One region of the Streptomyces sp. NBC_01089 genome, then DNA from elsewhere that is predicted to be linked to it. Evidence: riboswitches for the same ligand, from Rfam matches in the RefSeq annotation. Region 1 holds a riboswitch; each other region holds the start of a gene.
The links. A riboswitch is a leader RNA that binds a small molecule or an ion and turns the genes downstream of it on or off. The one in region 1 is predicted to bind cyclic di-AMP.
Positions count from the first base shown of each region.

Region 1 (5,571 bases):
GACGGCTTTCCGCGTTTCCCGGTGCCGATCCCCGAGAGTCACCTCACGGTCGAGCCGGGCCCTGCCACGTACGGCACCCGCAAGGTGGCGCTGGAGCGGGAACTGCTCGCGGCCTCCGGGGCGCTGCCCGTGACCCTGGTGCGGGCCGGTGCGGTCCACGGTCCGTACAGCCGGGCCCCGCGTGAGCTGTACTTCGTCAAGCGTGCGCTCGACGGGCGGCCGGTGCGGATTCTGGCGCACGGCGGACGGAGCCGCTTCCATCCGGTGCATGTCTCGAACGTGGCCGAGCTGATCCGGCTGGCGGCGCTGCACCCGGGGGCGCGGGTGCTGAACGGCGGGGATCCCGAAGCGCCCACGGTCGCCGAAATCAGCAGGGCCGTCGACGAAGTCATGGGCGTACGGAGCCGGTTGGTGCTGATCGAGGGGGCCGCCGAGGTGGGCCGCACACCGTGGGGCGTCGATCACCCGGTGGTGTACGACATGTCGGCCGCCGAGCGGGAGCTGGGCTACCGCCCGGTGACCGGGTATGCCGAGTCGCTGCCCGCGACCGTGGAGTGGATCGCCGGCCGGCTCCGGAACCGTGACTGGCGCGACGCCTTTCCCGCGATGGCGAAGGTCTACGACCCGCATCTGGATCTCTTCGACTACGCGGCGGAAGACGCCTGGCTGGGGAACCGCTGACCGAGCGGTTCCCCGGCGTGGGCCGTTACGGCTTCGGGGTGGCGTGCGGGGCGCAGGTCACGTCGTGGCGGTCGGTGCTGCCGGTGAGCAGGTAGGTGTCGACCCTGCTGTTGATGCACGGGTTGACCAGTCCGGTCACGCCGTGCGATCCGGCGTCCTTCTCGACGATCAGGCGTGAGCCCTTGAAGCGCTGGTGCAGATCGACGGCGCCCGGGAAGGGGGTGGCCGCGTCCCGGGTCGACTGCACGATCAGCACCGGCGGGAGTCCCTTGCCGGTACGGACGTTCACCGGGGTCCGCTGCTTCGCGGGCCAGGTGGCGCACGGCAGGTTCATCCAGGCATTGGACCAGGTGAGGAATGGATTGTCCTTGTTGAGCCGGGTGTTGTCCCGGTCCCAGGTCCGCCAGTCCGTCGGCCACTTGGCGTCGGCGCACTCGACCGCCGTGTAGACGGCCGTACTGTTCTCCGCCGCGATGTTGCCCGCGGTGTCCGACAGGTCGGGCCCGGCAGCGTCGATCAGCGGCTGTGGGTCGCCGGCGAGGTACTGGCTCCACGCCTTGGCGACGGGCGCCCAGGAGGAGTCGTAGTACGGCGCGTTCTGGAAGAACCCGAGCAGTTCGGCGGGGCCCACGACTCCGCCGAGCGGATGCTTCTTCGCGGCGGCCCGCAGCTTCACCCACTGCTGCTCGACGGCGTCAGCGGTCTTCCCGATGTGGAAGCTGGCGTCGTTCGCGGCCACCCAGTTCTGCCAGTCGCGCCAGCGGCCCTGGAAGGCCACGTCCTGGTTGAGGTTGGCCTGGTACCAGATGTTCGACTGCTTCGGGTCGACCACGCTGTCCACGATCATCCGGCGGACATGTCCCGGGAAGAGCGTCCCGTACACCGCGCCGAGATAGGTGCCGTAGGACACACCCAGGTAGTTCAGCTTCTTCTCACCGAGCGCCGCCCTGATGACGTCGAGGTCGCGCGCGCTGTTCGGCGTGGTGAGATACGGCAGCAGCGCGCCACTGCGCTTCTCGCAGCCGGCCGCGTACCGCGCCGCGAGTCCGCGCTGCACCCGCTTGTCGGCCGTGCTGTCCGGAACCGGGTCGGCCTTGGGGGCGCTGACGTACTTCTGCGGGTCGATACAGGAGATCGGCGCCGAGTGGCCCACTCCGCGCGGGTCGAAGCCCACGAAGTCGTACGCCTTGGCGGTGTTGACCCACAGGGCGCTCTTGGTGGTGGTCCTGGTGGGGAAGCGCAGGCCCGAAGCGCCGGGCCCGCCGGGGTTGTAGACGAGCGAGCCCTGCCGCTCCGACTTCGTACCGGTGCTCACCGCACGGTCCACCGCGAGTTCGATCGTCCGGCCGTCCGGGTGCGCGTAGTCGACGGGCACGGTCACCCAGCCGCACTGGACGGGCTTCGCGAGCGCCCAGTCCGTGGGGCAGTCACGCCAGTCGATGCCCGCTTTCGCCGCCCGCGCGGCGGCAACGGCCGCTCCGTGCGCCTCCGTGACCGCGTGACCGCGGCCGTCGGCGGTGGCCGACGGTGCCGCCATGGCGCCCGCTATGAGAGTCGCCGCGGCCAGAGCGCCGGCCGAGCCGAGCACTGCGGTGCGTCTCACGTGGTACCTCCCCCTGTGCGAAGCGCCGTTCGTACGGCGCTCTCCAGTACGTACCGGGGATCCTTTCCTGTGAACGGTCCCTGACAACAGGGCGCATGGGCGTTCTTTGCCAACCCGAAATGCGGAGAGGTGGTCCCGGTGAGCGGTGCGGTACTGGCGGATATCCCCTCCCCCGCTCAACCCGGACAGCAGGCAGGGACTTTGACAGGGGCCCGGTGAAAACCTTTTGTCACGGGCCGAGTTGCCGCGGTCGGCCGGGCCGCGCCGCCCCCGTGACGGCGTCCGCACCGGGCCGCGCCGCGCGGGGAGCCGGCCCGGATCCACCTTTCGGGGGTCGCCGGTACACCGATGGGCGTCCCCCGGAAGGTGTAGACGGGTGACGGTCCGGCGGCCGCGCCGAGTTGCGCTTCGCTGCGGCCCGTCCGCCCGGGATCACCGCTGCGCCCCAGGTGAGGGCCTTGCGCGGGCGGCGTCCCCGACTCCGCCGCCCCTGGCGCCCACTCGAACAGGCCAGTGGCCCGAACCCTCACAAATCGGCGCGGTCAGCCGGAAATCCGCCGTGCCATGGGTGAGGATCCGGGAGACGACAAGCCCCCGCCACCACGGCGGGGCGGTCCGGGCGGACGCCGAGTCCTGCCGCCGTACCCGGATGTCTGGTCGACACGAGTGGATCGGCAGGAGTGGAGGACCCAGGCAGTCCGGGGCGACAGTGACGTCGCTCCTCGGGGTGAAGCCGCTTGGCGGGACGGCCGACTTGATCAGTCGGTCACCCTGCCCGGCGGCCGGGCAACTTCGCCGGCCCGAACCCGACAGGTCATCCTTCACAGGCGGTTTGCGAAGGGTTGCGCATGACTGCGCAGATTCATATCCCGTCTCTGATCACCCGGGCCGGAACGGCCTCGGCCCTCACCCTCGCCGCTGTCGCGGGGACTTCGCTGGCGCCGGGCGCGACCGTGGAGGCCCAGGCCGCCACCCACGCGGCCCGGGCCGTACAGATCGCGGCCTCCAAGAAGGGCTCGCCCTATCAGTGGGGGGCGACAGGGCCGTCGCGGTTCGACTGCTCGGGGCTGACGCTCTACTCGTTCAAGAAGGCGGGCAAGAAGCTGCCCCGCACCGCCCAGGCGCAGTACAACGGGGTGCGCCATATCTCGGCCTCCGGCCGGCACCCCGGTGACCTGGTCTTCTTCCACTACGGCCGGAGCGTCTACCACGTCGGCATCTACGCGGGGAACGGCAAGATCTGGCACTCCCCCAAGACCGGCGCCGTGGTCAGGCTGGAGAAGATCTGGGACCGCAGCGTCTGGTACGGCCGGGTGAACTGACGCCGGGGGCGGGCGGAGGAAGGCAGGCTCGGTCAGCCCTGGACCGTGGCGGTCCAGGGCAGGGCGATCCACACGGTCTTGCCGCCGTCCCGGGTCGGGGTGACCGACAGCCGGCCGCCGTTCTCGGCCGCGAGCCAGCGGATGATGACCATGCCGCGGCCGTTGTCCTGCTGCACGGCTGCCGGCAGCCGCTGCGGCCAGCGCGGATGGCTGTCCGTGACTCCGACGCACAGCCGCTCGTCCCGCTCCAGGACGGCCTGCACCGTGAAGGTGGGGGACGCGCCGAAGGTGTGCTGCACCGCGTTGGTCGCCAGCTCCGAGACGATCAGCCGGATGGTGTCCGCCAGCTCCGCGTCGGAGGGCAGCCCCCATCCGGTGAGCACACGGGCCACGAACGTGCGGGCGGCCGGGACCGAGGCCGGCTCGCTCGGCAGGGTGACGGATGCTTCCTGGTGGTCTGCCATGACGGCCTGTCCCTTTCCCACCGCTGCCGGCGCAGGTCTCGTGACGGTTGTGCTTCGAGACGGCCTCAGGTGGCGCTTCGTGCGAGCGTGACACTCATAGTGACCGCAGTACCGCCGATCCACAAAGATGTGCATATATCTGTCGCTCAAAGTGATGAACTCTGCGACGGGAGACCGTATTTGACGTCCGGACTGGCACGTTTGCAGAAACGGCCGACCGGAGGGAGAGAACGGTGCGGAGCAGCCCGGCGGTGCGCCGCGTCAAACTCGGCGCCGAGCTGCGCCGGCTGCGGGTCCTGGCGGGCCTGACCAGCGCGGCCGCGGCCCGGTTGGCGGGGTGGCACCAGTCCAAGGTGAGCAGGATCGAGACGGGACGCAGCGGGGTGCGGCCGGCTGATCTGGCCCTGCTGCTCGACGCGTACGGGGTGCGGGACGCCCGGCAGCGCGAGCTGCTCGACGCGCTGTGCGGTGCGGGGGCCGACGAGAGCGCCGACTGGTGGCACATCTACCGGGGGGTGCTGCCTGCCCAGTACCGCGACTTCATCAGGCTGGAGTCGCAGGCGTGCACGGCGCACACGTTCGAGATGTCGGTGGTGCCCGGTCTGCTGCAGACACCCGGCTACGCGAAAGCGGTCACCCGGGCCTCACTCGACGGGATACCGGCGGGGACCGTGGACTCCCTGGTCGATGTGCGGCTGGCGCGGCAGCGCGTGCTCGACGCGGATCCGCCGCTTGAGCTCAGCGCGGTCGTCGACGAGGCCGCTCTGCACCGCCGGATGGGCGGGCGCGGGGTGATGGCGGAGCAGTTACGGCATGTACGGGAGGTCGCCAAGCTGCCTCATGTGCGGTTGCAGGTCATACCGTTCACCGCCGGCGGGCACCGTGGACTCACCGGCTCTTTCACCATCTTCTCTTTTCCGAACATTGTTGATCTGGATGTGGTCGTTCTCGACCACTTGATGCATAGCCGTTATCTGGAACGGAAAGAAGACCTCAGGGCGTACAGCGCCGCGTTCCGCAGGATCCAGGCGCGCGCCCTTCCCCAGCAGGAATCGTTGGATCTCATCGCCGGGATCAGTGACGGCGGTTAGGGAGGCATCATGTCCGCTCACCCTGCGAACGTCCCTTCCAGTACTTCTCTGAGCAGCGCGCGGTGGCGGCGCAGCAGCCGCAGCACCGGAATGAACAACTGTGTCGAGACCGCGTTACTGGACGGCGGTGTGCTGGCCGTCCGTGACTCGAAGCGCGTGCGCCGCCCGGCGCTGCTCTTCGGAGCGGCCGCCTGGACCGGCTTCCTGGAGTCGGTGCACGAAGCGGGCGCCAGGTAGGCGTCGTCGGGTAACCGGCTCTGCTTATCGGGGACTTGTCATCCGGTGGGCGCGGTCCGCAGCACCGTGTCCACCGCCCGCTCGACCTGCTCGTCCGTCAGGTCGGCTCGTGCGGTGAGCCGCAGCCGTGAGATGCCGTCCGGTACCGACGGCGGGCGGAAGCAGCCGACCAC
Region 1 covers NZ_CP108660.1:7,508,840-7,514,410, reverse strand. The annotation lists gene OG510_RS33800 (NAD-dependent epimerase/dehydratase family protein) at 1-681, shown strand, start outside; gene OG510_RS33795 (alpha/beta hydrolase) at 707-2,218, opposite strand; cyclic di-AMP (ydaO/yuaA leader) riboswitch at 2,912-3,129, shown strand; gene OG510_RS33790 (C40 family peptidase) at 3,133-3,606, shown strand; gene OG510_RS33785 (ATP-binding protein) at 3,639-4,070, opposite strand; gene OG510_RS33780 (helix-turn-helix domain-containing protein) at 4,304-5,161, shown strand; gene OG510_RS33775 (DUF397 domain-containing protein) at 5,171-5,398, shown strand; gene OG510_RS33770 (8-amino-7-oxononanoate synthase) at 5,437-5,571, opposite strand, start outside.

Region 2 (5,571 bases), 2.3 Mb from region 1:
ACCCGGGCCGGTGACCCGCCGGTCTGACGGCCTGACCAGTACATGACTGACGTGCCGTCAAGAATGTGACTTTCACGTGATCTCCGCTGCATCGACTTGTGACTGGCGTTCGAGTGCGGCTACGTTCACCCCTCGACTCATCCGTCACACGGAAGGCCACCGCATGCGCACCGGGAACGGTCGGCACCGCCGCCCCCGTCAGGCTCCAGCTCTTGTCGTAGCGGCAGGAGTTACGGGCTCGGCCATCGCCCTTCCGCTGCTGGCATCGACCGGCGCCCACGCGGCCGACGCCACGACCTGGGACCGGGTGGCGCTGTGCGAGAGCGGCGGCATCTGGAGCGCCGACCTCGGCAACGGCCACTACGGCGGACTCCAGTTCTCGCAGACGACCTGGGACAAGTACGGCGGCGGGCAGTACGCGGCCCGCCCCGACCTGGCCAGCCGCTCCCAGCAGATAGCCGTGGCCCAGAAGGTGTACGCGGCCGAGGGTGCGACGCCCTGGGCCAGTTGCGCGGCCATCGCCGGGCTGACGAAGGGGGACGCGGACACGGCCACCGTGGACCCGGGCTCCCCGGACACCGCGAGCCCGACCCCCTCGGCTTCGGCCGGCTCGGGGAAGGACGCGGCGGACCCGGACGCGAGCGCGGATGCGACTGCCGGAGCGAATGCGGACGATACGGGGCAGACACCGTCGAAGCAGTCATCGGCGAGCCCGAGCCCGTCCGATTCGCCCTCGGGCTCCCCTTCCAGCTCCGCATCTCCGTCATCTCCGTCATCTCCGTCATCCGGCTCTTCTTCGGACGCAACGGGCGGTTCGGACTCTTCGCCTGATTCAGGCAAGACGGGCAAGACCGGCAAGGCGGGTACTTCGGGAACCGTGGACTCCAGTGCGTCCGACACGCCCGACACGCCCGACTCCGGGACGCCCGCGCCTTCTGACTCGGCGACATCCGCCGACTCGGGGGCCGGTAAGCACCGGGGTGGCGCCGACGACGGGTCGGGCACGAGCCGCGACGAGGCCGGCCGCCATGCCTCGCGCGGCGGAAACCCCTCCCGGGATGACGCCCGTACGGACGGCAGCTACACCGTCCGCGCGGGTGACAACCTCTGGGCCATCGCCAAGGCGCACGATCTGCCCGGCGGATGGCCCGCGCTCTATGCGGCGAACCATCAGACGGTCGGAGACGACCCGGACTTCATCGTTCCTGGCCAGAGCCTTGATCTCGACCCAAAACAGGGGTAGTTAGCTCCTGTATGTCCGCTTCTGTTCGAGTGAGACATGGCTCTCGTCGGTCCTGCTGAATGTCCGGACTGTCCGCCCGGCGCACGCCGCCCCTCACCTGCGAAAACGGGACATGCGTGGTCGTAAACCAGGGATTTGCTCGCCGATGTTCATCTTTGAATATCGGGGGGTCCTGTGATTACGGTCAGACCGCTCGCACCGCGGGCCTCTTCGATCGCCACGCCGAATCCTGCCATCGGTCGAAGGGAAGCAGTTGACGCTAAGAAGCGCCGCAGGCAGGAGCGGGGGACCCAGGTAAGCGCCGGGGCCGGCCGTCCGTTCAGAGTCAGAGAACGGCACGAACCGGGACCGGCTTGGGGTGAAGCTGTGCGCTAGGCCGCGCAGCCGGGCAACTCATTGGCCCGAACCCGACAGCTCACCTCGTAGGCGTCGGTGAGGAGATTCTTCATGCTGTTTTCCAGCAAGTCCAAGCACCGTCGCCCCTCGAAGGCCGTCCGTGTCGCCACGCTCGCCGGTGTCGCCGGTGCGGCCGTGGCCGTGCCGCTGATCGGTGCGACCTCCGCGTCCGCCGCCTCGGTCTCCACCTGGGACGCCGTCGCGCAGTGCGAGTCCGGTGGCAACTGGTCCACCAACACGGGCAACGGTTACTACGGTGGCCTGCAGTTCAACAACTCCAGCTGGGCCGCCGCCGGTGGTACGCAGTACGCCCCGCGTGCCGACCTCGCCACCAAGGGCCAGCAGATCGCCACCGCCGAGAAGCTCCTCGCCATGCAGGGCCCGGGCGCCTGGTCCTGCGCCGGTGCCGGCAACCTGACCAGCGGTGGCCCGAGCCCGGACGTCTCGACCTCGTCGAACAGCTCCTCCTCGTCGAGCGCCGACCAGCAGAGCAGCCACAGCGACCAGCAGGCCGCTTCGCGCAGCGAGGCCCGCACCAGTGCGCCGGCCGCTCCGAAGCACGCCGCGCCGCGGACGATCCAGAAGGGCGACGGCGAGTACAAGGTCAAGGCCGGCGACACCCTCTCCACGATCGCCAAGGCCGAGCACGTCTCCGGTGGCTGGAAGAAGGTCTACGACCTGAACAAGGACATCGTGAAGGACGCCAACCTGATCTTCCCCGGTCAGCAGCTCCACCTGAGCTGATATCGGCTCTCCCCCAGCACCCCCGGCCCGGCGCGACTCCCCCGTACGCGCCGGGCCGGGGGCCTGTCCGCCGGTTACCAGTCAGTAAATTTGCTGACTTTCACACCGTCATACGATCTTTTGGGCCCTTTTTCGTCCCAGGGTCCGGGCGCCCTGCCGGTTGATCCCCCCGAGCCGGTTAGGCTCTTGTCGCAAGGCCAAGGACAAAGAGACCCTGCGCCCATAGCGTCACATCCCAGAAGGAGATGCTAGTGCCGTCCATCGACGTCGTCGTAGCCCGGGAAATCCTGGACTCCCGAGGCAACCCCACGGTCGAGGTCGAGGTCGGCCTCGACGACGGCAGCACGGGCCGTGCCGCCGTCCCGTCCGGCGCCTCCACCGGTGCGTTCGAGGCCATCGAGCTCCGCGACGGTGACCCCAACCGTTACCAGGGCAAGGGTGTCGAGAAGGCAGTCCTCGCCGTCATCGAGCAGATCGGCCCGGAGCTCGTCGGCTACGACGCCACCGAGCAGCGCCTGATCGACCAGGCGATGTTCGACCTGGACGCGACGGAGAACAAGGGCTCGCTCGGCGCCAACGCCATCCTCGGCGTCTCGCTCGCCGTGGCGCACGCCGCGTCCGAGGCTTCCGACCTCCCGCTCTTCCGTTACCTGGGCGGCCCGAACGCGCACCTGCTGCCCGTTCCGATGATGAACATCCTGAACGGCGGGTCGCACGCCGACTCCAACGTCGACATCCAGGAGTTCATGATCGCGCCGATCGGCGCCGAGTCCTTCTCGGAGGCGCTCCGCTGGGGCGCCGAGGTCTACCACACCCTCAAGAAGGTCCTGAAGACCAAGGGTCTGTCGACCGGCCTCGGTGACGAGGGCGGCTTCGCGCCGAACCTGGAGTCGAACCGCGCCGCCCTCGACCTCATCCTGGAGGCCATCAAGGAGGCCGGTTACGCGCCGGGCAAGGACATCGCGCTCGCGCTCGACGTCGCCGCCTCCGAGTTCTACAAGGACGGCAAGTACGAGTTCGAGGGCAAGTCCCGCTCGGCCGCCGAGATGACCGAGTACTACGAGGAGCTCGTCGCCTCGTACCCGCTCGTCTCCATCGAGGACCCGCTGTACGAGGACGACTGGGACGGCTGGAAGGTCATCACCGACAAGCTGGGCGCCAAGGTCCAGATCGTCGGCGACGACCTCTTCGTCACCAACCCGGAGCGGCTGGCCCGTGGCATCGAGGAGGGCTCCGCCAACGCCCTGCTCGTCAAGGTCAACCAGATCGGTTCGCTGACCGAGACCCTCGACGCCGTCGAGCTCGCCCAGCGCAACGGCTTCAAGTGCATGATGTCGCACCGCTCCGGCGAGACCGAGGACGTCACCATCGCCGACCTCGCGGTCGCCGTGAACTGCGGCCAGATCAAGACCGGCGCCCCGGCCCGCTCGGACCGCGTCGCCAAGTACAACCAGCTGCTGCGCATCGAGGAGATCCTCGACGACGCCGCGGTGTACGCGGGCCGCTCGGCGTTCCCGCGCTTCCGCTCCAGCTGACACGGCGGGCGCCGGCACGGCCGAAGAACTGAATAAAGAGCTGAATCAGCTGAATCAGCAGTAAAGGCGCAGCCACGCGCAGCCGTCCCCGTACCCGGTCCCGTACCGTGTCCGGGGACGGACGTGCGTGTGTAACGGGGAGGCGGCATGGCAGGGAACCGGGACCGGTTCTCCACCGCGACCAGGCTCAGGGTGCTCGGCGAGCAGACCGCGGCCCGTGTCTACCGTTCCCAGTCCAGGCGCCAGGCGCGCAGGCCCCGGCTCACCGGCCGGGCGGCGATACTGCTGATGGTGCTCTGCACCCTGGTGGTGGCGCTCGCGTATCCGATGCGGCAGTACGTGTCCCAGCGCAACGACATCGCCGACCAGCGGCGCCAGGTCAGCGACGCGAAGGCGCGCGTCGAGGAGCTGCGGGACGAGAAGGCCCGCCTCCAGGACAACGCGTACGTGGAGCGGCTGGCCCGCGAGCAACTGCACTATGTGCGGCCGGGGGAGACCAACTACACGATGGTCGATCCCGACTCCCGCACCCAGCGCTCCGGCGGCAAGGGCGCGGCTGACCGGCCGTGGTACTCGAACCTGTGGGACGGCGTGGACAGCGCGGACCGTACCAAGGGCCCCTAGCCACGCCGTACGCCACGCGCCTCCGCCTCCGGCCACGCACCTGACTTCACAGGCACTCACTTCACAGGCACTCACCTCACACGTACTCAGATCCAAGGCAGGCATGGAAACGCCCCCTCCGCAGACCGAACATACCGAGCCCACCGACGCGGACATCAGCGCGTTCAAGGAGCAGCTCGGCCGCCCGCCCCGCGGGCTGCGCGCCATCGCGCACCGCTGCCCGTGCGGCAACCCGGACGTCGTCGAGACGGCCCCGCGTCTGGAGGACGGCACGCCGTTCCCGACGACGTACTACCTGACCTGCCCGCGTGCCGCCTCCGCGATCGGCACGCTGGAGGCGAACGGCGTCATGAAGGAGATGACCGAGCGCCTGCGCACCGACCCCGAACTGGCCGCCGCCTACCGGGCCGCACACGAGGACTACCTCGCGCGCCGCGACGCGATCGAGGTCCTGGAGGGCTTCCCGAGCGCGGGCGGCATGCCGGACCGGGTCAAGTGCCTGCACGTCCTGGTGGGGCATTCGCTGGCCGCGGGACCCGGCGTCAACCCGCTGGGCGACGAGGCGATCGCGATGCTGCCCGAGTGGTGGGCGAAGGGCCCGTGCGTGCCGCGGGCGCGGGACGGCGAGGGCTCCGCCCCGCTCGGCGACAGTCTCTGAGGATCCGGGCCGGGACGGAACCCCGGCTCCACGAGAGGACACCCATATGACCCGCGTCGCTTCCATTGACTGCGGTACGAACTCCATCCGTCTGCTCGTCGCGGACGCCGACCCCGCCACCGGTGAACTCGTCGACCTGGACCGGCGGATGACCATCGTCCGGCTCGGCCAGGACGTCGACAGGACGGGCCGGCTCGCCCCCGAGGCGCTGGAGCGGACCTTCGCGGCCTGCAAGGAGTACGCCGAGGTCATCAAGGCCCACGGCGCCGAGCGCCTCCGCTTCGTGGCCACGTCCGCGTCCCGCGACGCCGAGAACCGCGACGAGTTCGTCAGCGGGGTGCGCGACATCCTCGGCGTCGAACCCGAGGTGA
Region 2 covers NZ_CP108660.1:5,200,267-5,205,837, forward strand. The annotation lists gene OG510_RS23395 (cytochrome P450) at 1-27, shown strand, start outside; gene OG510_RS23400 (transglycosylase family protein) at 164-1,243, shown strand; cyclic di-AMP (ydaO/yuaA leader) riboswitch at 1,501-1,687, shown strand; gene OG510_RS23405 (transglycosylase family protein) at 1,691-2,383, shown strand; gene eno (phosphopyruvate hydratase) at 2,629-3,918, shown strand; gene OG510_RS23415 (septum formation initiator family protein) at 4,066-4,542, shown strand; gene OG510_RS23420 (DUF501 domain-containing protein) at 4,646-5,200, shown strand; gene OG510_RS23425 (exopolyphosphatase) at 5,247-5,571, shown strand, end outside.
Region 2: it holds a riboswitch for cyclic di-AMP, as region 1 does, so the genes downstream of both, OG510_RS23405 (transglycosylase family protein) here and OG510_RS33790 (C40 family peptidase) in region 1, are expected to answer to the same signal.

Region 3 (5,571 bases), 5.5 Mb from region 1:
GGCCTCGTGGGCGCCGATCCGGTCGTAGCGGACGGTCGCGATGAACTCGCCGTTGACGGTCGCGGCGAGACCTACCCGGTCGACGTAGTCGTGATGGGTGAAGCGGTGGACGTCCTTGGCGGAGAGCCGGGGGTACGGAGCGAAGAAGCGGTAGTACTTCGACTCGGGCGAGACCAGCTCGTAGAAGCTGACCAGCCGGTCGGCGTCCTCGGTGGTGATCGGCCGGATCCGCGCGGTACCGCCGTCCCGCAGCACCACATCCGCTTCCCAGTGGGCCGGGTACTCCTGGTGTCGCTTCTCCTCCAGCGGGGGCTGCATGCTGAAAGCGTACGGGTCGCGGTGGTACGGCGGGCGGTGCAGTGTGGGATCCGGCAGTGCCCGCACCACGCGCCCCACCCGTGCAAGAATGGTCTAGACAACAGTCGCAGAACTCGAAGGGCAACACCATGGCTGAGCGTCGCGTCAAGGTCGGTTGGACCGAGGGCCTGCACGCCCGACCGGCCTCCATCTTCGTCCGTGCCAGCACGGCTTCCGGCGTCCCGGTGACGATCGCGAAGAACGGCAGCAAGCCGGTGAACGCGGCGTCGATGCTGGCCGTTCTCGGCCTGGGCGTGGAGGGCGGCGAGGAGATCGTGCTCACCTCGGACGTGGACGGCGCCGACGCCGCTCTGGACCGGCTGGCGAAGCTGGTCGCCGACGGGCTCGACGAACTCCCCGAGACCGTCTGAGGCGTACCTGACATCTGAGGCGCCCCTGCCGCACACAGCGTCCTTGCCACACACCGGGCCGCAGTGATCCGAATTCGGTCACTGCGGCTCTTCGTTTTCCGTCTTTCCTGGAATCAGAAAAGCAGAACATAAAAAGACACGCGGGGCCGCACGGAAAGGCTGCACAAAAAATGCTTCCTCTCTGTATACGGCAGCTGTGTTAATCGCTGATGCCCGCGATGTTTACAGCATGTTGCGAATCACTCACGCGGCCCTGTCTCCGCAGCCGGTGCGCCGCCGTGGCGCGCTCGCCGTGCAGCGCGGTCAGGGCGCGGGCCCGCTCCGCGTCGCCGCGCGCCACCGCGTCCACGATCGAGCCGTGCTCGGCCCAGGACACGACCGGAAGGACCGGCTGGTCGACGGCGTACATCCAGCTGATCTTCTGCCTCAGCTGACCGAGCAGCGTGGTCAGCGCGGAGCTGCCCGACGCCTGCGCGAGCGTCTCGTGGAACCAGCCGCCCAGCGACCGCAGATCCTCGCCCTGGCCACGCCTGGCCCGCTCCTGACCCAGTCTGACCAGGCCACGGAGCACCTTCAGATGCGCTTCGGTCCGCCGCTGCGCCGCGCGCGCCGCGCCCATCGGCTCCAGCAGCATCCGTATCTCCAGCAGGTCGGCCGCCTCCCGCTCGGTCGGTTCGGCGACACAGGCCCCTGCGTGGCGGCGGGTGACCACGAACCCCTCGGACTCCAGGGTGCGCAGGGCCTCACGGACCGGGACACGGGAGACACCGTAACGGCGCGCGAGCACCTCCTCGGTCAGCCGGCCGCCCCGCTCGTACACCCCCGAGATGATGTCGTCACGGATTGCCGTGCATACCGAATGCGCGGGAATGCGCATGACCGAACCTCCGCATCGACGCCCGCATATCGCGGTCTGTCCACACCTGTGCGGCGACTCTATGGCAGGGCAGCCGAATTCCGGAGGGCCCCCGGTAAATCATGGATATCTTTTGGCCAGGCAGAAACCGGCCTCAAGCACAGCACGCGGGACGGCCGGCGCTCCGGGCAGGAGGCGTCAGACGTGGACGCCGTGCGAGCGCAGATACGCGACGGGGTCGATGTCCGAGCCGTAGTCGGGGCCGGTGCGGGCCTCGAAGTGGAGGTGCGGGCCCGTGACATTGCCGGTGGCACCGGAGAGCGCGATCCGCTGGTCCGATGTGACGGTCTGGCCGACCGAGACGCCGATGGACGAGAGGTGGCCGTACTGCGTGTACGTGCCGTCGTGCATCCGGATGACGATGTTGTTCCCGTACGCGCCGCCCCAGCCGGCCTCCACGACCGTGCCCGCGCCGACGGCGTGGACCGGGGTGCCGCTCGCGGCGTGGAAGTCGATGCCGGTGTGGCTGCCGGACGACCACAGGCTGCCGCCGGTCTTGTAGCCGGTGGAGACGTACGAGTGGGCGACCGGGGCCACGAAGGCGTTGAGGCGCTTGCGGGCGGCGTCCCGGGCGGCACGCCGCTTGGCCGCCTCGGCCTTGCGCTCCCGCTCGGCCTTCGCCTTCGCGGCGACGGCCCTGGCCTTGGCGGCGGCCTTGGCCTTCGCGACGGCCTCGGCGTGGTTGGCCGCGTGCTGCTGTGCGGTGGCCTGGGCGGCTATCCGGTCGGCGACGGTGTCACCGACGAGGATGGTCCGGTCGAGCCGGGCTTCCTGTGCGGTGGAGACCTGCGCGCCGTCGGCCAGCGCCGGGGATGCGAGGGTGCCGATGACACCGGCTGTGGCGAGGGTGACGACTCCGGCGACGCCCGCGGTCCTGCGGGCCGGACGGCTCGGGGCACGGTGCTTGCCGGTAGGGCGGCTGAACGCCATGAAGAAACTGGATCCTTTCCTTCCCTCTCGCCTACCGGGTTAGCTGACGGGTTCGGAGCAGGAAGGTCTCCTACGGGCCCACCCCGGTGGGGCGGCCCCGATTCACCCCAGGGACTGCGTGGGTCCCCGGCTCCCCCGGCTCGCGCCTGACGGGGACTCGGCGATCGCTGCCCGGCGCCGCGGTTGCGGCTTACGTCCGACGGACAGCGGTGTGACGCTAAGTGGTGCGCCGCCGTTGCGCCAAACAGACAGCGGGTTTTGTCGCACATCCCACAGGGAGCGCCGGGGCAGGGAGCGTTCAGAGAGCGGGGCCCGGCGGACGCACTGCCCGCCGGGCCCCTGCCACGCGCACACGATCCGGGCGGAAGGCCCTAGCTCGCGACCACGGTCACTTCGCCGATGCCCAGCGCCCTGACCGGCTCCACGATCTGCGCGGCGTCGCCCACCAGCACCGTCACCAGCCGGTCGTCGGGGAAGGCCGAGACCACGGCGGCGGTCGCCTCGACCGTGCCGGTCGCGGCCAGCCGCGCGTACAGCTGCGCCTGGAAGTCGTCCGGCAGATGCTGCTCGACCTGGTCGGCGAGGGTGCCCGCCACCGCGGCCGCCGTCTCGTACTTCAGCGGGGCGACGCCCACCAGATTCTGTACGGCGACGTCCCGCTCCGTGTCGGTCAGACCGCCCGCTGCGAGCGTCCTCAGCACCTTCCAGAGGTCGTCCAGCGCGGGCCCGGTCGACTCGGTGTCCACCGAACCGCTGATGGCGAGCATCGCGGCGCCCGTCCCGTCAGGGGCCGAGCGGATCACCTGGCTGAAGGCACGGACGCCGTAGGTGTAGCCCTTCTCCTCGCGCAGGACACGGTCGAGGCGGGAGGTGAGCGTGCCGCCCAGGCAGTACGTGCCGAGGACCTGCGCGGGCCAGACACGGTCGTGCCGGTCGGCACCGATCCGGCCGATCAGCAGCTGCGTCTGGACCGCTCCTGGGCGGTCCACGACGACCACCCGGCCGGTGTCGTCGGCGGTGATCGCGGGCACCGGGCGGGGTGTACCCGCGTTGCCCTTCCACTCGCCGAGGGTCTCGGCGAGCACCGCGTCCAGGTCCGTCCCCGTCAGGTCGCCGACGACCACGGCGGTGGCGGTGGACGGCCGGACGTACGCGTCGTAGAAGGCGCGGACGGCGGCCGCGTCGATCCGCGCCACCGTCTCCTCGGTGCCCTGGCGCGGACGCGACATCCGCGCGGTGGCCGGGAACAGCTCCTTGGAGAGCTGCTTGGCGGCCCGGCGGGCCGGGTTGGCCAGCTCGTGCGGGATCTCGTCCAGCCGGTTGCCCACGATCCGCTCGACCTCGCTCGGCGCGAAGGCGGGCGCCCGCAGCGCGTCGGCGAGCAGGCCGAGCGCCTTCGGCAGGCGGGACACCGGCACTTCCAGGGAGACCCGGACACCGGGGTGGTCCGCGTGCGCGTCGAGGGTGGCGCCGCAGCGCTCCAGCTCGGCGGCGAACTCCTCCGCGCTGTGCTTGTCGGTGCCCTCGGAGAAGGCCCTCGCCATGATCGTGGCGATACCGTCGAGCCCCTCGGGCTCGGCGTCCAGCGGGGCGTCGAGGCTGATCTCGACGGCGACCACCTGCTGTCCGGGACGGTCGCAGCGCAGCACCGTCAGGCCGTTGGGCAGGGTGGAGCGCCCGGGGGCCGGGAAGGCCCAGGGCCTGGGGGCACCCGCCTGGGGCTGCGGGTGGAAGGTCATCATCACGGCCGCGGGGTCGGTCACTGGTCCGCCTCTGTGCTCTCGGTGGCTGCGGTGGCCTCGTCGGATACGCCGTCCGCACTGGTCTCTTCGGGCTCATCGGCGGTGACGGGCTCGTACACCAGCACGGCCCTGTTGTCGGGGCGCAGCCGGGCCTTCGCGACCTCCTGCACCTCGGCGGCCGTGATGTCCAGCACCCGGGCCACCGCGGTCAGCGCCAGCTGCGGGTCGCCGAACAGCACGGCGTACCTGCACAGTTCGTCGGCGCGGCCGGCGACCGTGCCGAGCCGGTCGAGCCACTCCCGCTCCAGCTGGGCCTGTGCGCGCTCCATCTCCTCGGCCGTGGGGCCGTCGGCGGCGAAGCGGGCCAGCTCCTCGTCGACGGCCGCCTCGATCTGCGGGACCTCGACACCGCCCGACGTCTTGACGTCCAGCCAGCCGAGCGAGGGGGCGCCGGAGAGCCGCAGCAGGCCGAAGCCCGCGGCGACGGCCGTGCGGTCCCGGCGCACCAGCCTGTTGTGGAGCAGCGACGACTCGCCGCCGCCCAGGATGGTCAGCGCGATGTCCGCCGCGTCACACGCACGGGTGCCGTCCTCGGGGAGCCGGTAGGCGGCCATCAGGGCACGCGACGGCACCTCCTCGTACAGCTCCTCGCGCACCTCACCGCCGAGGGTGTCGGGCAGGGAGCCGTCCCGGGGCGGCTGCTTGCCGTCGTGGGAGGGGATGGTGCCGAAGTACTTCTCGACCCAGGCGAGGGTCTGCTCCGGGTCGATGTCGCCGACGACCGACAGCACCGCGTTGTTGGGGGCGTAGTTCGTTCGGAAGAACGCACGGGCGTCCTCCAGCGTCGCCGCGTCCAGGTCCGCCATGGAGCCGATCGGCGTGTGGTGGTACGGGTGCCCCTCCGGGTAGGAGAGGGCGGTCAGCTTCTCGAACGCCGTGCCGTACGGCACGTTGTCGTAGCGCTGGCGGCGTTCGTTCTTGACGACGTCCCGCTGGTTCTCCATGGACTCCTCGTCGAGCGCGGCGAGGAGGGAGCCCATCCGGTCGGCCTCCAGCCAGAGCGCCAACTCCAGCTGGTGGGTGGGCATCGTCTCGAAGTAGTTGGTGCGCTCGAAGCTGGTGGTCCCGTTGAGCGAGCCCCCTGCCCCCTGCACCAGCTCGAAGTGCCCGTTGCCCTCGACCTGTCCCGATCCCTGGAACATCAGGTGCTCGAAGAGGTGGGCGAGCCCGGTACGCCCCTTGACCTCGTGGCGTG
Region 3 covers NZ_CP108660.1:1,967,197-1,972,767, forward strand. The annotation lists gene OG510_RS08645 (GNAT family N-acetyltransferase) at 1-318, opposite strand, end outside; gene OG510_RS08650 (HPr family phosphocarrier protein) at 447-728, shown strand; gene OG510_RS08655 (GntR family transcriptional regulator) at 928-1,605, opposite strand; gene OG510_RS08660 (M23 family metallopeptidase) at 1,783-2,574, opposite strand; cyclic di-AMP (ydaO/yuaA leader) riboswitch at 2,588-2,747, opposite strand; gene OG510_RS08665 (M16 family metallopeptidase) at 2,946-4,313, opposite strand; gene OG510_RS08670 (M16 family metallopeptidase) at 4,334-5,571, opposite strand, start outside.
Region 3: it holds a riboswitch for cyclic di-AMP, as region 1 does, so the genes downstream of both, OG510_RS08660 (M23 family metallopeptidase) here and OG510_RS33790 (C40 family peptidase) in region 1, are expected to answer to the same signal.

Region 4 (5,571 bases), 3.1 Mb from region 1:
TGGCTGGCCCCCGCCGAGCCGCTGGTGCTCTCGTCGATGCGGGCGCGGGCCATGGCGCGCGCCTACGCGGCGCGTACGTTCGGCGGCGGGTTCGGCGCGACCAGCCCCCATCTGGGCCCCCACCCGGCCCCGTACGAGCCGGATCCGTACAGCCCGCTTCCGTACGGCACGGTTCCGCCCGCCCCGGGCCCGCGTCCCCCAGGCCCGGGGCGGGCGGAACCGTACAGCGCCGACCCGTACAGCCCCGGCCCGTACTCCCCAGGCCCGTACAGCCCGAGCCCGTACCACCGGCCGCCCGCGCACGCCGACGCGAAGTCCCGCGCGAGGGCCGCGTCCCGTGCGGTCTCCGAGTACGAGGCGTTCGCGACCACGCTCGCCTTTCTGCGGCACCGGGCCCACCGTGGCGCGGTGAGCCCGGACTTCGAGGCACGCGAGCAGGAGCTGCTGCACCACCTCTGGCAGCGCAAGGAGATCGCCGGACCCGCACTGCTCTACGCGGCGCAGGCGACGGGGCGAGTGCCGGTGCCGCCGCCGCATCTGCACTACGGCGGCTACAACCCGTACCAGCACTGACCATCCGCGCCCAGCCAGGTCCAGCCGCGCCCCAGCCTGCCCCGGTGGCCGATCCTCGGTGGCGGTGTCCTGCCCTCAGGCGGACACCGCCGTCAGCTCCGCCAGCTCAGCGTCGGTGAGCTCCAGCTCGGCCACCGCGGTCAGGACCGGCAACTGCTCGACCGTACGGGCCGAGGCGATCGGCGCGACGACGGTCGGCTGTGCGGCCAGCCACGCCAGGGCGACGGTCGCGACCTCCGCCCCGTGCGCCGCCGCGACCTTGTCGAGCGCGGCCAGGACCTTCGTCCCCCGCTCGGTCTCCAGGTGCTGGGCCGCACCGCCCGCCCGCACACTGTCGACGTCCGCACCGGGCCGGTACTTGCCGGTGAGGAAGCCGGAGGCCAGCGCGGGGTACGGCACGCTCGCCAGACCGTGCCGGGCCGCCACGTCCTGGAGCCCGCCCTCATAGGTGTCGCGGGAGACCAGGTTGTAGTGCGGCTGCAGAGCGACGTACCTGGCCAGCCCCTCCGCCTCGGAGAACGCCACGGAGGCATCGAGCCGCTCGGGAGACACATTGGAAGCGGCGATGGCGCGCACCTTGCCCGCCTTCACCAGATCGTCCAGAGCGGTGATGATCTCCTCGACGGGGACGGACTCGTCGTCGCGGTGCGTGTAGTAGAGGTCGATGTAGTCGGTGCGCAGCCTGCGCAGCGACTCGTCGGCGGCGGCCTTGATGTTCTTGGCCGAGAGCCCCCGGTACTGGGGGTGCATGCCGACCTTGGTCGCGATCACCACATCGGCGCGGTTGCCCCGCGCGGCCAGCCAGTTGCCGATGACGGTCTCGGACTCGCCGCCCTTGTTGCCCGGCACCCACGAGGAGTACGTGTCGGCGGTGTCGATGAAGTTGCCGCCGGCGGCGGTGTACGCGTCGAGCACCGCGAAGGACTGTTCTTCGTCGGCGCCCCACCCGAAGACGTTGCCGCCGAGGGAGAGCGGGAAGACCTGGAGGCCGGAGGAGCCGAGTGCGCGGAGAGAAGTCATAGGCTGGTCAACCCCCGTTCGGCCCGGCCCTATTCCGTCGGACTCCGGCCGTACGAACGAACCGGCAGCCCTGACGTCGGGGGGATGCCGTCAGGGCTGCCGGGGTGCGGGATGCCGTCGCCGGCCGGCGGTACGCGCCGGCGGGAGACAGAAAGGGGGCAGAGGGCCATCAGGGGCCGGCCCTCAAGGGTCAGCCCCTCGGAGTCCAGCCGCTCAGGGGTTGAGGCCCTTGCCCTGGAGCCAGGTCATGGGGTCGATCGGGTCGCCGCCGCCCGGGCGGACCTCCACGTGCACATGCGGGCCCGTGACATTGCCGGTGGCGCCGACACGGCCGATGACCTCGCCCGTGGTGACCTTCTGACCGGCGCTGACACCGAGCGACGACTGGTGGCAGAACCACAGCTCCGTACCGTCGTCGAGCGTGATCACCGTGCGGTAGCCGTATGCCCCCGCCCAGCCGGCCGACTTGACCGTGCCGCTGTGCACGGCCTTGATCGGGGTGCCGGTCGGGGCGGCGAAGTCGAGGCCGGTGTGGTGGCCCGACGACCACATCGAACCGCCGTCGTTGAAGCGCGAGGTGAGGGTGTACGAGGAGACGGGCAGCGAGTAGCTCTTCGCCAGCTTGGCGAGCCGCTCCTTCTCCGCCTTGGCCTTGGCCTCCGCCTCGGCCTTCTTCTTGGCCGCCTTCTCCTTGGCCGCGGCCTCGTCCTGCTTCTTCGCCGCCTCGGCCGATGCCTTCTCCGCGGCCGCCTTCTCGGCTGCCGCCTTGGCCTCGTCCTCGACCGCGCCCTGCTGCTGCTCGGCCTGCTGGATGATCCGCGCGCGGAGCGCCTCGCCCGCGTCCGAGCTGCCCTTGCCGGTGGCCGCCGCCGTGGTCAGCGCCGCGTTGGTCGCGTCCGCCGTGCTGCCGTGGTCCGACGAACCGCCGGCCAGATCGGCGACCAGCGACCCCACGCCGGGCAGCGACTCGGCCTCCGGCAGCTTGTCCTTGACGGACTGCGGAAGGTCGGGGAGGGAGATCGGGAGCGGCGGCTTGCTCTGGGCGCTGGCCATACCGCCCGCGCCGACGGCTGCGATCACGCCGACGCCGAGCACCGTCGAGCTGCGGGCGAGACCGCTGCGCTGCTTGGCGACCCGGTGTTTGCCGCGGACCGGACGGAGGGAATCCTCAGTGGGGTTCCACTCGTCGAACGTACCGCTGTCCTCGCCGCCGAAACCGAGAGCATCGTCGTCCGGGAAGTAAAGCGTTTCGGGGGCAGGGTTGTTGGACGCCACGGAGGCGCACTCCTTTCCTTCCTTACCGCCTACCGGGTTAGCTGACGGGTTCGGAGCAGGAAGGTCTCCTACGGGCAGCCCTTGCGGAGAAGCCCGATTCACCCCAATTGGTGGTTCCCCGGTTCCCTTGCGGGATTCGGCGCGTGCGCGCGGTGCCGCCTCTTGCGACGACTGGGACAACCGCGCTGCGTTATCGAACGTTAATAGACGCGAGGGCCGGATTCCAAGCTGTTCCGACTGATCGTTAACGGCTTTGGCCTGCACTTATCGGTGCATACAGGGGCGCATTCGGGCGACTTGATCAGCCCTCAGGAGCGGCCGGGAAACATCGAGTTTCTGATAGTGAGTCAAATGTTATGCGGAGGGGTGCTCTTCGACTACGGATCGTGTCGCTCCCGGTGAATGATCCCCACCGTCCTGCGCCGGTCCGGCTGCCCCTGCAGCGGACGGCCCACCGCGAGCAGCGCCATGTCGTCCGTGGAGTGCCCGCCGGTGTGCAGCCGTACGTCGTCGGACACCGCCGTCAGCAGTTCCTCGGGCCCGGGGAAGATCCGGCCGCGCAGCCGCTCCTGCGGTTCGTAGAAGGCCCCTTGCGCGTTCCTCGCCTCGGACAGCCCGTCGGTGTAGAGCAGCAGCGTGGCCCCCGGCGGGAACTCGGTCTCGTCCGCCCGGTCCGGCCAGGCCGCCAGATCGGAGAGCCCCAGCGGCAGCGCGGGGTCGGCCGGCGCGAGGACGTGGATGCTCCCGTCCGCGTACAGCAGCAGCGGCTCGGGGTGCCCCCGGTTGAGCAGCCGGATCAGTCCCTGGTCGCCGCGCGGGATCTCGGCGAGCGCCGCCGTGGTGAACCCCTCGAAGGCGTCGAGTCCCTCGCGGCGCACCCCCTCACGGGTCAGCGCACGCTCCAGCCGCTGGGCGACCTCCTCGATCGTGACCTCCTGCTCGGCGGCCTCCCGGAAGGCCCCGATCACCACGGCCACGGCCTCGACGGCACCGAGCCCCTTGCCCCGCACATCCCCCACCACCAGCCGCACCCCGTACGGAGTGTCCTGTACGGCGAAGAGATCACCGCCGATGAAGGTGCCGGCCTGCGCCGCCTCGTACCGCGCCGCGATATGCAGCCCGGCGATCCGCTCGGAAGGCACCGGCAGCACGGCGCGCTGCGCGGTCTCCGCCACCACCCGGGCCGACGCGAGCTCCTCGCCGCTGACCCGGATGACGCGGTTGATGATGAGGGCGACGACCGACACCGTGATGACGGTGATCAGCTCGGTGATCGCGGAGCCCCTGGCCGAGGTGTCGTCGTAGAGATGCAGCCCCGCGATGGCCAGCACCGCGATGATGCCTGTGATCAGGGTGGCCCGGTACGAGAAGAGCGGGGCGGCGATCACGGGCGCGGCGGCGAAGAACGGGGCGGCCGTGAACGCGGGCGGCGTCAGCTGGTCGAAGACCAGCCCGCCCACGATCAGCACGGCGGGCAGCGCCCGGACGAACCGACGCGCCCGGGTCGACTCCTCTCGCTGCCCCACCAGTACCCTCCTGCCCGGTCCGTAAAGCGGCGGACGGTACCGCGCCCCACCAGGCTGGCCGCACCCACGCCGGTGTGCGATTCGGCCACGGCCAAGTGGGGGAAGCGGGGCGGCGGAGATCCGGGCGGGGGCGCGGGCGGGGCGGCGGGGGCCACGTCCGTACGTCGCACGGCGCGGAGGCCACCTCCGTACGCACGGCCCGGGGCCCCGTACGCACGGCCCGAAGGCCACCTCCGTACGCGCGGCCCGGGGGCCGCCTCCGTACGGCGGCGCGGGTCAGCCGTGCAGCGCGACCGCCGACACCAGGACCACGGCGAGCGCCATCGCGAGGAACAGCAGATAGGCCCCCAGCGCCCGCCCCCGGTCTCCGGCGGCCAGCTGCCGGGCCAGCACCCACCCGAACACCACGGCCTCGGCCCCTCCCCCGGCGACCCCGGCAGCCGGCCACCGCAGCCCCAGCAGTACGGCGACGGCCGCGACCGTGTGCACCGCCCCGAGAAGCGAGACGACCCAGAGCCGCCGCCCGGCGACGACCCCCAGGCGCGTGAGCTGATCGAGCCGCTCCAGCCCCACCCGGCTCCGCGCCACGGACGCGATCGCCGACGGCACGACCTCCAGCAACAGCAGAACGCTCAGAACCACCCGCAGTACGAACACGCCAGCCCCGCCCCCGATCGGTACACCGGTCCCGGCACCTGTCCGGAAACAGGCCGGGAAACGACCGAAGGCCCAGCACATGATGTGCTGGGCCTTCGAACTTGAGTAGCGGGGACAGGATTTGAACCTGCGACCTCTGGGTTATGAGCCCAGCGAGCTACCGAGCTGCTCCACCCCGCGTCGGTAAACCCAACTCTACGGCATGCGCGGGGGTGGTTCGAACCATTACCGGGAACAGCCCGGAATCAGCTCCCACCGGAACGCTTCCGGGCCCCACAGATCCGGACCGCACAGAAACGTCCCGCCCGGCCGAAGCCGAAGCGGGACGCTTCATCGCAGGTCAGCAGGAGATCCTCCGCGACCCTCACTCGTAGACCGTGTGGGACTCGAACCCACAACCAATGGATTAAAAGTCCACTGCTCTGCCAATTGAGCTAACGGTCCGTGCTGACGCACCCCCCGAGCATAGCGGGAGCGTGCCCCGCAGCCGATCGGGTATCCCCCACCGGGCACGTCGGAC
Region 4 covers NZ_CP108660.1:4,410,301-4,415,871, reverse strand. The annotation lists gene OG510_RS19670 (PrsW family glutamic-type intramembrane protease) at 1-573, shown strand, start outside; gene OG510_RS19665 (aldo/keto reductase) at 649-1,593, opposite strand; gene OG510_RS19660 (M23 family metallopeptidase) at 1,807-2,868, opposite strand; cyclic di-AMP (ydaO/yuaA leader) riboswitch at 2,880-3,020, opposite strand; gene OG510_RS19655 (PP2C family protein-serine/threonine phosphatase) at 3,246-4,394, opposite strand; gene OG510_RS19650 (hypothetical protein) at 4,671-5,051, opposite strand; tRNA gene OG510_RS19645 (tRNA-Met) at 5,158-5,231, opposite strand; tRNA gene OG510_RS19640 (tRNA-Lys) at 5,423-5,495, opposite strand.
Region 4: it holds a riboswitch for cyclic di-AMP, as region 1 does, so the genes downstream of both, OG510_RS19660 (M23 family metallopeptidase) here and OG510_RS33790 (C40 family peptidase) in region 1, are expected to answer to the same signal.